Regions from separate parts of the Paenibacillus sp. 01T431 genome, predicted to be linked through region 3. Evidence: riboswitches for the same ligand, from Rfam matches in the RefSeq annotation. Region 3 holds a riboswitch; each other region holds the start of a gene.

Region 1 (4,437 bases), on a different contig from region 3:
GCTTTGGAAATCCGAAAGCTTGTACAGCGCTTATAGAACTGCTTGCCATTCGCATAACCAATTCCGAGCAGCTTGCCTATAACCAAGCGACGATTAGACGCATCAGGATGTACAATCAGACCTGCATCCATTAAGTCTTCCCAGCTAATTTCTCCCGCTTCATCTGCCGATTCTGTTCGGAGCTCAGAGAGCGCCGCACGAATAGCCTCGGGGCTCGCATTTTCGATGCCGATGTCCCCTTTATACAAAGCCTTCTCCTGCGGCAAAAAAGCATGCTTGCATCCTGGCGCATGACGCGCAACAATCTTGCGAATGCGTTCTCCTGCATGATCAGGGTCTGTGAATATAATAACGCCGCGACGCTCATTGGCCAGCGCAATCCTCTTCAATACATCCTCACCGATAGCGGAACCATTCGTCTCTATGGTATCTGCATCTACCGCCCTTTTTATTGCAACGGTATCATCTTTGCCTTCAACGACAATGATCTCTTTGATCACCAAGATCATCCCCTTCTACATAAACTGTATTAGACCCTTAGACATGCAAAAAGAAGAGGCAGTGCCTCTCCTTATGATGGCATATTTAATTGATTATTGCGATAAGATGATGGTAACCGCTCAATTAGCTTGCAGTCGGTTTATTCGGCCCCAGCACATATACGGTGATGCCTTTTTTCCTGCCGAATTTGTTCGCAATCTTTGTACTATCAAAGTATACGTCGATTTTGTTGCCTTTAACCGCACTTCCTTTATCCTCAGCGCGGCGGAAACCGATTCCTTCAATATAAACCCACCAACCGATGGGAATAACCTTCGGATCAACAGCTATCGTCCGACCCTCTTGCACCCGAGTGCCTGATGATGTAATCCCGTATTCCGGATGGCTTTCATCTTTTCCTGTTGAAGAGAGGTCTGCAGAATAAGCAGTCAACGTGACATTTTTAAGTACTTTTCTCGCCTTAAACGTTACACCGCTCTTCGTAAGCGAAGTAAAGCTCGGGCTCTTGTTCGAGAGCACAGATACTTTAGGCTCTTCCTTCTTCGTTCCGATGGCGACAACCTGATTAACCGCAGCGGTTTCAACCACCTTGCTGACCATCTTCTTCGATATAAGGATTCCGTCCTCGTACTGCTTCTCGATACTCTCTACGATCAGACCTTCCTTGCCGGGTTGAACAAGCTTCTGCTTGCCCGCTTCCAGCGTCGGATCGTTCTTCTTCACAATAGAGAATGGCATTGCACGCTCTGTCTCAGCTACCTTCTTATCTACGCGAACGACGGTTACAGTCAATTCGTTGTCCAAAACGGTATGAAGCGGAGGTATTACTTTATCTTGACCACGAACTGGAATATGTAATTCCTCGATCGCTGCCTGCACTGTTCTCTCTGTCGTATATACAGTAGAGGTCTTGCCATCAGCCTTCACAATTACCGGTATCGCATGAGTCACCTCTATACGATCTCCGTCCTTTATTGCCGCATTAAGCGGTATGGACACCTCATCATGTGGTCCAATTGCGATAGCTTGTTCATCCAGTAGGCGTTGCAGGACCCATTGCTTCGTTTCCACAACGGTTTCTTGTCCGTTCACTACTACGGAGACGCTTTTGACAGCCGTTCCGTACAACAACACCAAAAACATGAAAGTCATAGCGATTGAGATAGTAGCACTCAAAAGAATCAAACGCAAGTTTTCACGCTTCCATCGCAATGCGAAAGACATGCTGGATGATCGTTTCCCATGGGTGTCCTTAACCTGGAGTATTCCCACTTCATCGGTCCTCCTTCATAGCCCCGCCGCCAAGTGTTACGCATGATACAACTGACGCGACTATAGTATATTGGCGTGCGAGCACGCAATCCAGTACTGCTATCGATCCTCCCACCCCCATCTTTTATCCCTATGTCGACAAATTCCCGATTATTCGAAAATAAAAAGAAGCCGTCGACAGAGGATCTGTTTCGTGGCTTCCCGGTTAAATGATTCACTGGGATACAGAAAAATGGATGCACGAGGTTGATCACTCTCTATAACGCTTGCGAGGTTAGCTGACGGATTCGGACAAGAGAGTCGCCCTATTCGTTACACAATGCTCATGGCAATGGCTTCGAAATTCACCCCTGAAGAATTCAAAATACGGAATTAAAAACCGTACATGGTTCCCCCGCTCTCCGAATGGAGATTAAGCGTAAACTGGAAATCCAATACAAAATTTTATTGCTCTGAGATGAATCATACCTTCATACGAGGTCAATTGTAAAGATACGATAAAAGACGATTTAAGCGAAAAAGCAGGATAAAGCAGGAAAAAATAAGCGATTATCGCTATAAAAATTAGTTTTTACGCGATAAAGGTCTCTATTTCTCACTATTTCTCTCGTTTTTAGACAATACCAAAACATCTTCGACCGTTTTCAGTCGTAATTACACCTATTTCTTCTACCGTTTTGCCCAATAATTCGGCTGCTGTCTCTGCAACTAAAGAGACGTAAGAGGACTCATTTCGCTTCCCTCTGAACGGGTGTGGAGTTAAATATGGAGCATCGGTTTCAATCAAAATCCGGTCGATTGGAACCTGCTTAAGCACCTCTTTTGGCACCCTTGCATTTTTGAAAGTAACGGGTCCTCCAAATGATATATAGAAGTTCATATCAAGACATTGTTTAGCCGTTTCCCAGCTGCCGGAGAAGCAATGCATGACACCGCCAACCTCTGCTGCATTCTCTTCCTGAAGAATACGAATAATGTCCTCATGAGCATCCCGATTATGAATGACAATTGGCTTGCCCACCTTACGAGCAAGACGAATTTGCTCACGAAAAACCCTTTGTTGTACCTCTTTTGGAGAAGTATCCCAGTGATAATCGAGTCCAATCTCTCCAATGGCGACAACCTTCTCATGCGCGCATAGACGTTCAATCCATTCCAAATCCTCTGGAAGCATATCTATACTGTCAACTGGGTGCCAACCAACTGCTGCGTATATAAAATCATATTTCTCGGCAAGCGCCATGGTTGTAGGGATTGTTTCACGGTTAAAACCAATATTGACAAGCATATGCACGCCTGCATCCTTCGCACGCTGGATGACCTCGTCGCGATCCTCATCAAATTTTTCCGAATCTAAATGGGTATGTGTATCAAAAAGTAATGTCATGTTGATGTTATGCTCCTTCAATCGAGTTTGAAAAGCTTACGAAGTGATTCCGGCAATCGATGAATATTTTTTTTGAGCGGCTCTTCTGGATAATAAAGATGATATTGTCCTTGATGCAGGCCGGTAATAGAACGAACAATGTCGGATTTAGAGGATATTTCGCTTATATCTTCCAAACCATCTAACAACAAAATCGGCGCTTTTTCTTTCTTTTCTCCTTCTTTTTTATCTGGTCGATATACGTCATATGGCAAGTCAAATGGAAAATCAATTTCCATATGATAATCCGGATTCATTCCTATAGAAGAGAAACATTCGCTAATCTCATTTAGCAGCTCTTCATCCGGGTTTTCAAGCGTAATGTACTTATATAAATGCCTGTTCAGAAATCGTTCACATAGATCGTTTAAAATAGAATCATGCTCCTCCGCCCACTCTGCGAAAGCGGTCTGAACGAGCGCTTCATCCAGCTTCAGATAGTCGTGCACCGTCATCGTGTTCTGAAGCAAGCATTTCAGCTGCTTAGGCATCCACTGAAAGGAGTAGCCACCCACGTAAAGCTCCTGTGCTCTACGAAATATTTGACGTAGAATAATTTCCGAGCTTCTGGTCACCGGATGGAAGTAAATTTGCCAATACATTTGATAACGAGACATCAAATAATGCTCGACTGCATGCATACCGCTCTCTTTAACTACAATTTGCCCTTTATAAGGACGCAATACGCGCAAAATGCGTTCTAAATCAAATGTTCCATAGTTTACACCTGTAAAATACGCGTCTCGGAGCAAATAATCCATCCGATCAGCATCCATTTGGCTTGAAATCAAACTAACAACAATCGGCTGTGGATATTTTTTTTGTATGACTGCAGCGACCTGAGCAGGAAACTGCTCCGATACAGCACTTAGCACGCGATTGATTTCTGTATCTCCCAAAATGATGTTACATGTCCACTCTTCGTGATCCGTGTCGAATACTTCTTCCAAGGAGTGCGAGAACGGACCATGACCAACATCATGCAATAAAGCAGCACAAAGCGAGACTAGCTTTTCTTCGACTGGCCAGTCAGGATAGCTGTTTCGTTCAAACTGAGAAATAATTTTTCGAGTAATTTCATATACGCCAAGTGAATGTGAAAACCGGCTGTGCTCTGCTCCATGGAAGGTCAAATAGGAGGTTCCTAGCTGTCGTATCCGGCGCAGTCTTTGAAACTCTTTTGTATTGATCAGATCCCAAATCGTTTGGTCTTGTACATATATATAATGATGAACAGG
Region 2 (4,437 bases), on a different contig from region 3:
TTATCAGCTGATCTGGGGGTTCTTCCTTTACCGCTTCATTGATTCGGTCGTAGCTCCACTGCTGCGTCGATATCCAAGCTCCGCTCCTTCAGAAGCAGCCGTTCAGCTATTCATGACCGAAGCACAATTCCAGCTGTTCAAGACCGATCTCATTAATCCTTACGTCTGGACGCTGGGCGGTCTCCTTGTTGCCCGAATGCTGATCACTCCCTTATTCAATGCCGGTCTATTCTATTCGTTAAATCAGTCCAGATCGAATGGAGGGACACGATTTCTAGAAGGTATTCGCAAAGCTTGGAAGCCTGTAGTTCTGCTTTACTGGATCGAGGTTATTTTATCTGTGGCTCCTGCTTGGTATGTGCTGCCGCGCTCACTGGATGCGCTTCTAGAGAGCGGCTCTATTCCAGAGCTGCTGCAAATGGTGCTGCCTAGCGCCCTTCTATGGCTCCTATGGGGCACAGTACTGCATCTGCTGTTTCTAGCCATGCAATTCAGCGCTGCATCAGGAGGAAGCATATTCCGTTCCTTATGGCACGCTCTCCGAAATTTCCTTACCTATGCAGCTGTGTCGCTCATCATGTGGGGGATTGGAGCGGCTGCTGGGCTTGTGGTGACAAGTCTCTCCATGCTTTGGGCCGGGCTGATTGCACTCATTCTGCATCAAGGCTATTATCTCATTCAAACACTGATGAAGGTTTGGACGATTGCCGCGCAATATGACTTTTTGGAAACGAAAAGAATGTAGCAAACCAAAAAAGCCTTCAGCGTCCTCTAGATGCTGAAGCAAAAATAAACCTTCATTCCACGCTTTGCTGTGGTGTGGAGGTTTTTTTTACAACTAACCGCAACTAAATGATGGCAGTTCTGTATAAATAACTGAAAGAAAATCAAAAATGGGGGATATTCACAAATGATGCGTAAAAAACTAGTTATTATATCCATGGTATTGCTCTTATCGGGCGGTTCATTGGTTGCAGCAGACAAACTATTTCAAAAGGTAACGCTCCTTTATAATAATAAGCAATCCACTGACGATGCTGTCGTTGTGGATGATAAGGTTTATATTAGCATTCGTTCTTTAAGTGACAGCCTTCAAGCCTTCGTCCAATGGAAGAGCAATGATAAGAAGCTCATTATTCAGAAGCCCAATGTGCATATGTTTCTAATGAACGAGAAGCGAGCTATGTTCGGACAGGTTGATAAAGGCAGTGTTCAGAAATTTTTAGTGCAAGCACAAATCGATAATTTGAATATGGCGATTTCAGAGTTCAAAGTGACCATCGTTGATCCTAATGATAAGGAAACGACAATCGACAGCCGCAGCCAGGATGATGATGATTTTAAAGAGTTCGTCGAAAAAGACACCTTTTGGTTCAGCTCCAAGCTCGTTTCCTACGATTTCAAAAATGCCGGAAAATACAAGGTACAGTTTTGGATGCAGCAAAAAAACAACGATCCACAGCTCATTTCTGAAAAAATCGTTACTGCAAAATAAATCTTTTTTTCGATTGCCCAAAGGGGGCTGTTCTCATGAACAGCCTCCTTTGTCTATTTCTGCCGCTCTATCTGGAGCAGCAGCTAGGCTGTCTGAATCTACGCTTATTCACGAGTGATATAGATGAGATTTTTCTAATTTATGAGGAGCAAAATGGTGAAATACCGCCGTTTACGGCACTTTAAGCTAGTCCTTGCGATATAGCGCCTAAAGGACAAATCGGTATATTTTACACAACATCCACATAATTAATGAAATTGACTCCATGTATTTAGTTAGAAAGCACTACTATGGCGTGTTTATATTACAGAAAGAACGGTTTAACGAAGCAAATTGTCAAAAGGTTACATGAGAATTATTAGAAATTGCCACTAAAGGCAGGAGATCATTGAAAATAATCGAATATTTCTCAAAGCAATAAAAAAACTGCCTAATTCCCTATTGGGATACGGGGGAACCACTTTGGGTGAATTGATTCCGACGTTTGAGTTTTTTTCAAACGCCCGAGGAATCATAGGGAGCCTTCAACCGAACCCCACAGCTAACCTCGTCGGCATTGGAAGGAGTTTCACAATTGAAGAAGATTACCGCATTAATCCTGGGTCTCGTTCTCGTGCTCGCTTTTCAAGCGGGAAGCGCTTTCGCTGACTCAAAATTGAACGGAATTGTTAATGATCTTATTGGCACTCCGTACAAAAGCGGCGGAACGTCGTCGAAAGGTTTTGATTGCTCCGGCTTCACGAGCTATGTGTTCGAGAAAATGGGCATTGAGCTTTCACGTACTTCTGGTTCGCAAGCAAAAGAAGGTACAAAGGTCGCTAAGGCTGACCTCATTGCGGGAGATCTTGTGTTCTTCGACACAGTTGGCGGCAATAATAGCGCCATATCCCATGTTGGCATTTACATTGGAGATGGCAAGTTTGTACATTCATCCTCGAGCAGAGGCGTTGTAACTGACAAACTTAACTCCGAGTACTATGAGGGACGATATGTAACTGCTCGTCGTATCATGGATGCTGATTCATACCAAGCCAACGTTGACGTAAAATAGAGCAGCCTAATCCCTCTTCTTGAGGGTTGAACGGGTAGACTCATCTAGCAAAGCCGCAGTTTTTTGTCCTCTGACGACAAATGACTTGCGGCTTTGCTGTTTCATTCCAGCTGGAATGCGGCCGTTCAATGTTGCGCTTATGGAAGGAGCTATCACTGATGTATTTGTTTATTCACCGCAAGGATTTGCGTATTGCAGATTTGCGCGCTTTTGATTATTTGAAGAAAAAAGAGAAACAAGGCATTCATTTGCTAATCATAGATCCCGTTATTACAGGAGATGGCCGTTTAACTAGTCATAGCGGCCGGAATTTCATGGCGCAAGCCGCCTCGCTTCTGCACAACTATTCTAATGCAGGAAAGGAACTGCATGTGCTTTATGGTAATCCTGCTGCGATCACCGAAGCTCTGCTGCATGCGCATCCTATTGATGAGGTTATTGTTCATACAGACTATACGCCTTACTCACGGCAGCGAGATGAGCAGCTTGGGCTAATCACACGCAGCCTTGGCCGCCGCTGGATGTCTATTGCCGATTCACCTCTTGCTGATCTAGATGCTTTCCCGGCATTTGCTCGAAAAATGGATCCATACAAGGTTTTCACACCCTTTTATCGCAAGTGGAGCAGCTTTATGCTGGAGTGCTATAGCCCAATGAGTGAAACGACGATTCATGAGCTTGCTACCTTAAGCGAAATTAATGCCAAGGTTGCGCAGTCCTTCGCTTTGCCCGAATCCGTTTCATGCGCCCTAGGCGGCACAAACGTGCAAGGATCGTCCAAAGGATTATCCAAGCTGGAACGGTTCGTACGAGAACGCCTTGCCTCTTATTCGGAGAGCAGGGACGCCTATGCCGATGATCATACAAGCCAGCTTGCACGTTTCCTTAATACGGGCGCCATCTCCGCCCGCCAAGCCTACGAAATGACCCAAGGGCTCCCGGGGTCTGAATCATGGGTACGGCAGCTGGCATGGCGTGATTTTTATTTATATCAAGCGATGTATCATGATGATTTCTTTCGTTACGAGCAGCTAGCTGATATGTCCAAGCTCTCAAATGCTCATCTAGAAGCATGGGCTGCAGCTGCCACCGGCATTCCAATCATTGATGCGGCCATGACGCAGCTCAATCGTACAGGTGAGCTGCCCAACCGCTTGCGAATGGTAACAGCCATGTTTTTAACTAAAAATCTGCTATGCCCCTTCACGCTTGGCGAACAATATTTCCGCCTTCACTTAAGCGATTATGACAATACGCTTAATCGCGGCGGTTGGCTGTGGTGCGCTTCACTCGGGTATGACGCAGCGCCTTACTTCCGCATCATGAATCCCGCAACTCAGTCACAGACGCATGATCCTAGCGGCAGCTATATTAGGCGCTGGCTGCCTCATTTGAATCATCTGACAGACAAAGAGATTCATCAGCCGCAAAGCGGTGCCATCGTCGACTTGAAAGCATCACGCGCGCGCGCCATAGAGGTATACAAAACCATTCTTAAATAGCTGAAAGCATTTAGAATAACACGTTTAATAATAAATAAACCTCCACACCCGCTTTGAAACAGCGAATGTGGAGGTTTTTTTATAATTTGCAGTTCATTTAAGCCTTGGATCGTACGCTGTGAACTTGTTTTCTTCCGAGCAGGAGCATCGCCGCTAGCAGAAGCAGCATCAGTATAACTAAGCTGCTTATATACCATAACGTAGATTGCACATTGTACTGATCCATTATCCAGCCAGTCAAACGAGGAAAAATCGCTCCTCCAAGCCCGCCGAATGCTACAAGCAAACTCGTCGTCCTCTCCGTCATACCCGGAATGAGCTCATTGGCATAAACAAGAGCGATACCGAATATACCCGAGAAGAACAATCCGCTAAGTGCGACAAAGGCA
Region 3 (3,936 bases):
CACATCGAACAGGCGCATCGCGTCATTATTGGTTCCCCCGCTTCCGCTTTCACGGAAACTCAGCGATCAGTAAATCGAAACTTATTTATAAATCCTGTATCGAATATTACTCCTCGCTATAAATACTGTAAAGGCAGTCTGCTACCTAATTTAGCCAGTTTCAGCCTTGCAGAGCGATTCGCAACGCTTACATTCATTTCGATCTCTCGATATCTCACTATTTCTCAGTTTTACTCTTGTTTTCAAAAATAGTGTTCAATCCCTTTCCAACGATTTTATGCGTGAATAATCAGATTTCTCTATAATCGAGAATGGAAGAGAATAAACGAGTATTTCGAAGAATAAATATCTTTTTACTGTCATAACGAATGGATTTCTTTTAATATGGCATATGGCTGCCTTTTCACGATATACCACAGTTTTACAATATTGCATTTCGGGTTTACCATAGACGGCAAGCCAATATGGCTGAGTATTATCGGTGAATTATTCAAATCGAGGAGAGATCTCATTGATGTCTACACCAGTTGAAGTACCCTTGCCAAGCTTGGAAAATCATCCTGCTGCCTTGTTTGAAATTAAAAGAATTCAAATGTTTGTGCTGCCGGCTTCCATGCTTGAATCGAATGGTTACCGTGTTTGCCTAAGGCTCTCCACTGCTAATGGTCATGGCTGGAGTGAGCTGTTTATTAAAAAATCCGAGAAGCCTTGCGATTGGATCAGATGGAGCAGTATGCTGCTAAGGTTCATCGGCACACTTCCTCTTGCGTCTCCTTTTGTTTTTCAAACAGATCCAATGATGAAGGACGAGCGTATATTTCATTTGTTTGCAGCCGCTGCTTTGCATATAGAATCCAATCATTACACTTTTCCAAACTGTGAATATGACCGTGAAGAGCATACTTTATTTAAACAAGCTATCTCCTATGTATCGTTATTTTAAGCGCTTCTGATTTACAGATGCGCTAATGAGAGGTATAATTAAGAGTAAACTATTTACGCTGAATTTTTCGAATGAAAAAGCGGGGGAACCATCGCGATCGATCGAGATCGATTCGCAAGGGGTGAATCCAGGGATTTGTAACCCTGGTAGGGCTTTCTCTCTAGCCCGAATCCGACAGCTAACCTCGTAAGCGAATAAAGGAGAGATGTATATGTTGACAAATTGTGCACGAAATCTGCATCTTTTTACGGAACAGACCCCTTATTTATCTGTCACACGAATCGAGCTATTCGTCATTCCTGCTCTTGCCGTCGATTCTGCAGGCCATCGCGTATGTCTTCGTTTAACAAGCAATCAAGGCTTCGGCTGGAGTGAACTATTTGCCAGCGACACAGAAGAGCTCATTGACTTAGAACGATGGAGCGACCTGCTTCAGTCTTTTATCGGCAGCATTCCTCTACCACCTCTTAACCAGTATCACTATGACAAAACGGATCAGGATGGGCGCGTTCTCGACTTATTCGTCTCCGCCGTCAAGCATGTCCTAGCACAATCCGCCGATGCAGCCCCGTACAGCAACGACCATGAAGAGTCTGTTTTGCGTCAACGTTCCGTCTCCTACATCTCTTTGGATTAATTTCGTTCATAAGAAAAAAAAGGCAGTCCAGAACAGATAACCTAGTTCTGGACTGTCTTATTGTATTTAGGATTTAAACCTTCGCTAATGCAGCACGCTGCTCTCTGACTTGGTAAGTAGCCAGCATCATGTTGCGCAGTGAAGCAACCGTTTCTTCCATTCCGCGTGTTTTCAAGCCGCAGTCCGGATTAATCCAGAAGAGCGTAGGATCGAGCACTTTAATGGCGCGCTCGATCATGCTGACCATTTCTTCCACGGACGGTACACGCGGGCTGTGAATATCGTAAACGCCTAAGCCGATGCCTTGGTCATAGGTGTTCTCCTCAAAGCTATGAATCAGCTCGCCATGGCTGCGCGAGGTTTCAATGGAGATGACATCCGCATCCAGCGCAAGAATGGAATCGATAATATCATGGAACTCACAATAACACATATGTGTATGAATTTGTGTTGTGTCACGCACAGCTGAAGTCGATAGACGGAACGCATGCACGCCCCATTTTAAATAGGCATCCCAATCACTGCGTTTAAGCGGCAAGCCTTCTCGCAAAGCTGGCTCATCAACCTGAATCATTTCGATGCCTGCAGTCTCAAGCGCCTTTACTTCCTCTGAGAGTGCAAGCGCAATTTGGTATGCGACCTGCTCGCGTGTGATATCGTTGCGGACAAATGACCAGTTCAAAATCGTAATCGGCCCCGTCAGCATCCCTTTTACCGGACGGCTTGTCAGCGACTGCGCATACACGCTTTCGGTTACTGTCATTGGCTCAGTAAATACAACATCGCCATAAATGACCGGCGGCTTTACACAGCGGGAACCATACGATTGAACCCAGCCGCCTTTTGTAAATGCGAACCCATCCAGCTTCTCTCCGAAAAATTCGACCATATCCGTCCGCTCAAATTCACCGTGAACGAGGACGTCTATGTTAAGCTCTTCTTGGATTTCAATCCAATTTTTAATTTTATCGTTGATAAAGGAAGCGTAGCCCTGTGAACTGAGCTCGTTTTTTCTCCATTTTTGCCTTGCTTGGCGTACATCCAGCGTTTGCGGGAAGCTGCCGATTGTTGTTGTTGGAAGGAACGGCAAATTCCACTTTTGCTGCTGCAGCTTTTGTCTCTCCGCAAATGGCTTCTGCCTCGTTGAAGGATGCGCCGCTACCGCTGCTGCATCAGCAGCTTGGCGATTGCGGGCAGGAGAAATGGATAAATGATGAATCCGCTCGCCGTTAAGCTTAAGCTCAAGCTTGCGCAGTTCTGAGATGTCCGCCTCATTTACAGTCGCTGTTTCACTTAGCCACACAATTTCATCCAGCTTTTCTTCCGCGAATGCAAGCGCCTCACGCAGCTCTACTGGCAGATTGGTTTCGTTTTTTGCCGTTACCGGCACATGCAGCAGGCTGCATGACGATTGAATGATCGCGCGCTCAGCTGGAATGTATGCCGAAAGCTTTTGCAGCAATTCGAGCTTTTGCTTATAGTCTGAGCGCCAAATGTTGCGTCCGTCTACAAGTCCGATACCAGCGAGCTTATCCTTCGGATAACCAAATTGCTCCAGCGACTTCAAGTTTTGCTCCAAACCATGAACGAAATCCAAACCGATCGCTTGTACCGGCAGAGCAACTACAGCTTCATAATGCTCAACCGCTTCAAAATACGTTTGAAGCATTATGTTAAGCGCTGGTGCTGCTTGGTTCAGCCTTGCATAAATCGATTCAACCCATTGCATCTCTTCCTCAGAAATAGAGGTAACAAGGATGGGCTCATCGATTTGCACCCATTGTACGCCTTCTTGCTCAAGCTCCTTAAGCAGCTGAGCATAAAGCGGTATAAACTGCTCAATGAGCTGCGGAAGCTGCTTGGCATCGTAGCCCTTCGACAGCTTGAGGAAGGTGTATAGACCGATAATGACAGGTTTACCTTCAATGCCAAGCTTTTCTTTGGCTTCGCGGTACGCAATCAGCGGACGGTTTTCCGTCAGTATCGGTGCAGCACCCGCAAGTTCTGGCACGATATAGTGATAGTTGGTATTAAACCATTTGGTCATCTCGCAGGCTTGTGCTTCCTGTGTCCCTCTCGCCATAGCGTAGTAGGTCTGAATGGGAACAGGACCTCCTTCGTAGGAAAAACGCTCTGGCACAAGGCCAAACATCGCTGCAGTATCCAGCATTTGATCATACAACGTAAAATCATTAACAGGGATTAAAGAAATTCCTTTATCCTTTTGCAGCTTCAGGTTGTTAAGACGAATACTTTCAAGGGTTTGAAGGAATACCGTTTCGTCCAAATCACCTTTCCAAAAGGCTTCAAGCGCTTTTTTCCATTCCCTATTTTCGCCGATACGCGGATATCCAAG
Region 4 (4,437 bases), on a different contig from region 3:
AATCTTGAGGCTATTCCAGCGCATCAAACACTGCTGCAGCATCATCCGAAATCGGCCGACCGCGTAAAGGATTTAGCTAAATACGAGCCTACTGTATCAGGACTTGTGCTGCTTCTTGGCGTGGATAAAGTGTATGATCAGCTTCTTCACCATAATTTCTTCTTCTCTGAAGATCCAGATAAAGAGTTCAACGATATATTTGTCGAAGGCAAACCTACAGATGATCCAACAGTGTACATCGGGGTTTCAAGCAAAACGGATCCTGGACAGGCACCGCAGGGCAAAGAAAATCTATTTGTGCTTACTCATGTGCCGCCGCTCAAACCTGGAGAAAGCTTCGAGTTACAGAAGGCGGCTTACAGAGACCTGGTTCTGAATAAGCTCGAACGTATGGGACTAACGGAGCTGAGACAGCATATTGAGTTTGAATATACCTTCACTCCAGATGATATCCAGCACCTTTATGGTTCTAATGGCGGTTCCATCTACGGCATTGTAACGGACCGCAAGCTTAACGGGGGCTTCAAAATTCCAAGCAAAAGCAAGCTGCTCGATAATCTTTATTTCGTTGGCGGATCAACACACCCCGGTGGCGGCGTCCCGATGGTCACTTTATCCGGACAACTCACCGCTGACCTCATTAAAGAGCAATTGAGCATTGCTGCAAAATCCGTCATGTAGGCAGATTCAATTCATATAAAAAACCTCTAATCCGTTATCGCGGATTAGAGGTTTTTATCAATTGATTAATTATTAAATAAGTTCAAGGACCATTCCGCCTAATGCACCGACCACAACAATCATCCAAGGTGGTAGCTTCCAAAAAACAAGCATAATAAACAATACGGCAGCCAGCATAAAATCACCGGACTCTACTATCGCGCTAGTCCAAAGCGGATCATACAGTGCAGCAAGCAATATGCCAACTACAGCGGCGTTAACGCCAACTAATGCACCTTGGATTTTTGAGTTATTTCGCAACACATTCCAAAACGGCAATGTTCCAGCAACAAGAAGAAATGCCGGCAAAAAAATTGCTGTAGTTGCGACAATGGCTCCAGTTAATCCACCAGAGAGAGTACCAAGATAACTAGCGAATGTAAAAAGTGGACCAGGCACAGCCTGCGCAGCGCTATAACCTGCTAAAAAATCCGATTCATTAACCCACCCGGTAAAGACAACTTCATTCTCAAGCAGCGGCAGCACAACATGTCCGCCTCCAAACACCAGTGAGCCTGCACGATAATAGCTATCGAACATCGCAATCCATTCCATATTTCCCCATTGCCTTAGAAATGGCAACACAATTAGAAGCGTGAGAAATATAACGAGGCAGGAGATCGCAAGGGAACGGCTAATTCGAATGTTCAGATCAGGAGTTCCCTCGACTGTTTTCATACGATATAACCATACCCCGATCAATCCAGCTGCAGCAATAATGATTACTTGACTATAGGCCGCTTGCCAATACAACGTTACCGCAGCAGCGATGACTGCTATCGTAGCTCTATTTCGATCCGGTGTTAGTTTCTGCCCCATCCCTAGAATGGCATGAGCAACGATGGCCACCGCTACAATTTTCAATCCATGAATCCAGCCTGTGTTTCCAAGATCAAATCCTTGCAGCAAAAAAGCAAAGGCCACTAATGCTATGATCGATGGCAGTGTGAACCCTAACCAAGCCACTAGTCCGCCCAATAACCCAGCCCTAACTATCCCTATACCGATCCCAACTTGACTGCTGGCTGGTCCGGGTAGAAACTGACATAAAGCAACGAGGTCTGCATAACTACGTTCATCCATCCATTTACGGCGACGAATATACTCATTGTGAAAATAACCCAGATGGGCTATCGGACCCCCAAATGAGGTTAGTCCTAGTTTAGTAGATACAGCTAGTACCTCTACCAAAGATGCGATTGTTCCTCTTTTCAATCCTATAACCTCATTCCATTACTCATGTTATTTACATTGTAAGCTTGCGAATTATTGGCTTACAACCCTTTAACAAATACTTAATAAATGGTTACATAAAAAAAACCACCTCGTAAGGTGGTTTTTAAAATCATTACACATTATTTAGACTCCATCATCGCAGCAAATGTATCTTCTGTTACGACACGCCTTGCTGTTACATAACGTTTTGCGTAATAAGAATCGTTAAGATTTGTAATCGTAACCCCTTTGCTTGTAGAAGAATGAGCAAATTTCCCATCCCCAATGTAAATGCCCGCATGAGAAACGCCTTTGCCGCTTGTGTTGAAGAACACAAGATCACCCACGCGTAGTTCATCTTTATTGACCTCTGTGCCTGTGTCTGATTGCGATTGAGATGTTCTAGGCAGCTTAACATCAAATTGATTAAAGATATGTAGAATAAAACCCGAGCAGTCAAACCCTTTGCTCGTTGTGCCTCCCCATTTATAAGGAGTTCCAACAACCTCGCTAATGGAATTCGTAAGCACTGACTTGTCCGACTTATCTGCAAGCACGCTTCCTCCTCCAGTAAGCAGCAGCAAGCAGGATAACAATAAAATAAAACCCTTCTTCAAAACAACTTCTCCCTTCGGTGCCTACGAGGTTAGCTTATGGGTTCGGTTGAAGATCCCTATGCTTAAAAAAATACATTAAGCAATTCACCCTAGGTGGTTCCCCCGTTTCCGATATACAGAACTCGGCATGTCAATAAACCTTATAGTATCGTTAAATTCGATTGTTTTTACCATAATCCTGCAATTGGTTTATTAGAATACTTTCATTTTTCTTCATTATTATTATTTATTTAGCTGTTCACTACATGATTTTTGTCAAAGGTGCTGATTTTTTTGTAATTAAAATAGATGAATTTCCAATCACATTTTCAAAATATAACGGTTTAAACACAAAAAAAGAGTATCCGTATTTTCATACAGTTACTCTTTCTAGTTAAGCAAGTTTCGCCAAAATATCGACCTTCTGCCAAGAACGTCTCCTCCATCTGTAGAACATCAGTAATGCTCTTATCCATTCATCGATTGAAAAGGCCAGCCATATTCCTACCAACCCCATGTCGAACACGATCCCAAACACGTATGCCAGCGGCACACTAATCCCCCACATGGACACTAACCCGGCAGCAACTGGGAATTTCACATCTCCAGCCGCATTTAGACAACTGATAAGCACCATGTTGCAAGCCCGAGCCGGCTCCAGCATAATCGATAACAACATGAGCTGCTTGCCTAACAATATAATTTCTGCATCATTAGTAAAAAGGCTGAGCAATTGACCTGAGAAGCTATAGATGCAAATACCAAACGCAAGCGAAATGACGAACGCCAGCTTCAAACTTTGAATACTGGATCGATAAGCATCATCCTTCTGCTGGGCTCCAATCAGATGTCCAACAATAATTTGCGTTCCTTGACCAATTGCCATTGAAAAAACAAAAACAAAAGAAGTTTTGCTCTGCGAATAAATTTTTGTCGTTAACGCTGTCGTACCGATCAGCGTGACTAGATATGTGATTACAACCTGTGAGAGATTATAAGAAACATGCTCACCTGCCGAAGGAATACCTAGTTTAAATATAAGGCCAATATTTTTTCTTTGAAACTTAAATGGACTAATCAAGCCAACCTTATACTCCAAGCTTCGAATACATAAAATCAAATAAGCGATCATCCCTATGGCACGGGTTATCCATGTGGATGCTGCTACTCCTTCTACACCTAGATTAGGAAAGCCAAAAGGCTCCATCAGCACCAGATAATTCAAGGTAATATGCAGCACATTTATACCCAATGCGATGAGCATCATTTCTTTCACAATACCGCGGCATCGTAAAATGGTACCTAACGTCATGCTTATTGCAGTAATGAAGACGGAGCTGCCGACAATCGATAAATAACTGACTCCTTCTGCCATCACATCCTCGGGCACTTTAAAAAGCGCTAAAAACACGTCGGCATAGACAATCAATCCTACGCTAGCTATTAAACCGAGCATAACATTCAAAGTAAGCGCCGTTCTCCCGATTCGATCAGCGCCATGCAAGTTGCCTGCGCCGAGCCATTGATTGAGAATGACACTTGTACCCACCGTAACAAATCCAAACATCAAGCCCACTACAACTAAAATCTGATTAGCTATCCCAACCGCTGCCACTGCTCCATCAGAGTAGCTGCTAAGCATCATCGTATCGACCGTTCCAATCAGCATCCCAAATAAAGCTTCAATAAAGATAGGCCATGTTATCGAGATGATGCTCTTTTGGCGCGGATCAACCTGTTTACTCATTCAAATTCACATTCTTCCTGTTCATGTACTACCCTGCTGTTATCGTCAGACTACTGTTATCATGTATGAGAGTACACCCTATCCAACAAATAGGGGTTGAGAGAATGCGCCAAAACCGCCTTCCAAATAAACTGCCGCCCTTACGTAACCTTCATCACC

What was found. Region 3 has a riboswitch for cyclic di-AMP ahead of AC1DM9_RS25655 (hypothetical protein). Riboswitches for the same ligand answer to the same signal wherever they lie in the genome.
Region 1: linked by a shared signal. The riboswitch ahead of AC1DM9_RS30845 (ubiquitin-like domain-containing protein) and the one ahead of AC1DM9_RS25655 (hypothetical protein) in region 3 are both predicted to bind cyclic di-AMP.
Region 2: linked by a shared signal. The riboswitch ahead of AC1DM9_RS29920 (C40 family peptidase) and the one ahead of AC1DM9_RS25655 (hypothetical protein) in region 3 are both predicted to bind cyclic di-AMP.
Region 4: linked by a shared signal. The riboswitch ahead of AC1DM9_RS08005 (C40 family peptidase) and the one ahead of AC1DM9_RS25655 (hypothetical protein) in region 3 are both predicted to bind cyclic di-AMP.

What each region holds. Positions count from the first base shown of each region.
Region 1 is NZ_JBFTPT010000025.1:65,905-70,341, forward strand. It holds gene rnmV (ribonuclease M5) at 1-500, opposite strand, end outside; gene AC1DM9_RS30845 (ubiquitin-like domain-containing protein) at 625-1,773, opposite strand; cyclic di-AMP (ydaO/yuaA leader) riboswitch at 2,022-2,202, opposite strand; gene AC1DM9_RS30850 (TatD family hydrolase) at 2,387-3,160, opposite strand; gene AC1DM9_RS30855 (HD domain-containing protein) at 3,178-4,437, opposite strand, start outside.
Region 2 is NZ_JBFTPT010000023.1:44,828-49,264, reverse strand. It holds gene AC1DM9_RS29935 (hypothetical protein) at 1-745, shown strand, start outside; gene AC1DM9_RS29930 (hypothetical protein) at 911-1,495, shown strand; gene AC1DM9_RS29925 (hypothetical protein) at 1,531-1,680, shown strand; cyclic di-AMP (ydaO/yuaA leader) riboswitch at 1,913-2,066, shown strand; gene AC1DM9_RS29920 (C40 family peptidase) at 2,070-2,546, shown strand; gene AC1DM9_RS29915 (FAD-binding domain-containing protein) at 2,705-4,048, shown strand; gene AC1DM9_RS29910 (MFS transporter) at 4,146-4,437, opposite strand, start outside.
Region 3 is NZ_JBFTPT010000015.1:151,635-155,570, reverse strand. It holds cyclic di-AMP (ydaO/yuaA leader) riboswitch at 1-75, opposite strand, end outside; gene AC1DM9_RS25660 (hypothetical protein) at 515-943, shown strand; cyclic di-AMP (ydaO/yuaA leader) riboswitch at 990-1,151, shown strand; gene AC1DM9_RS25655 (hypothetical protein) at 1,155-1,580, shown strand; gene metE (5-methyltetrahydropteroyltriglutamate--homocysteine S-methyltransferase) at 1,654-3,936, opposite strand, start outside.
Region 4 is NZ_JBFTPT010000004.1:70,912-75,348, reverse strand. It holds gene AC1DM9_RS08015 (phytoene desaturase family protein) at 1-681, shown strand, start outside; gene AC1DM9_RS08010 (chromate transporter) at 754-1,941, opposite strand; gene AC1DM9_RS08005 (C40 family peptidase) at 2,076-2,552, opposite strand; cyclic di-AMP (ydaO/yuaA leader) riboswitch at 2,556-2,690, opposite strand; gene AC1DM9_RS08000 (MATE family efflux transporter) at 2,926-4,278, opposite strand; gene AC1DM9_RS07995 (CehA/McbA family metallohydrolase domain-containing protein) at 4,357-4,437, opposite strand, start outside.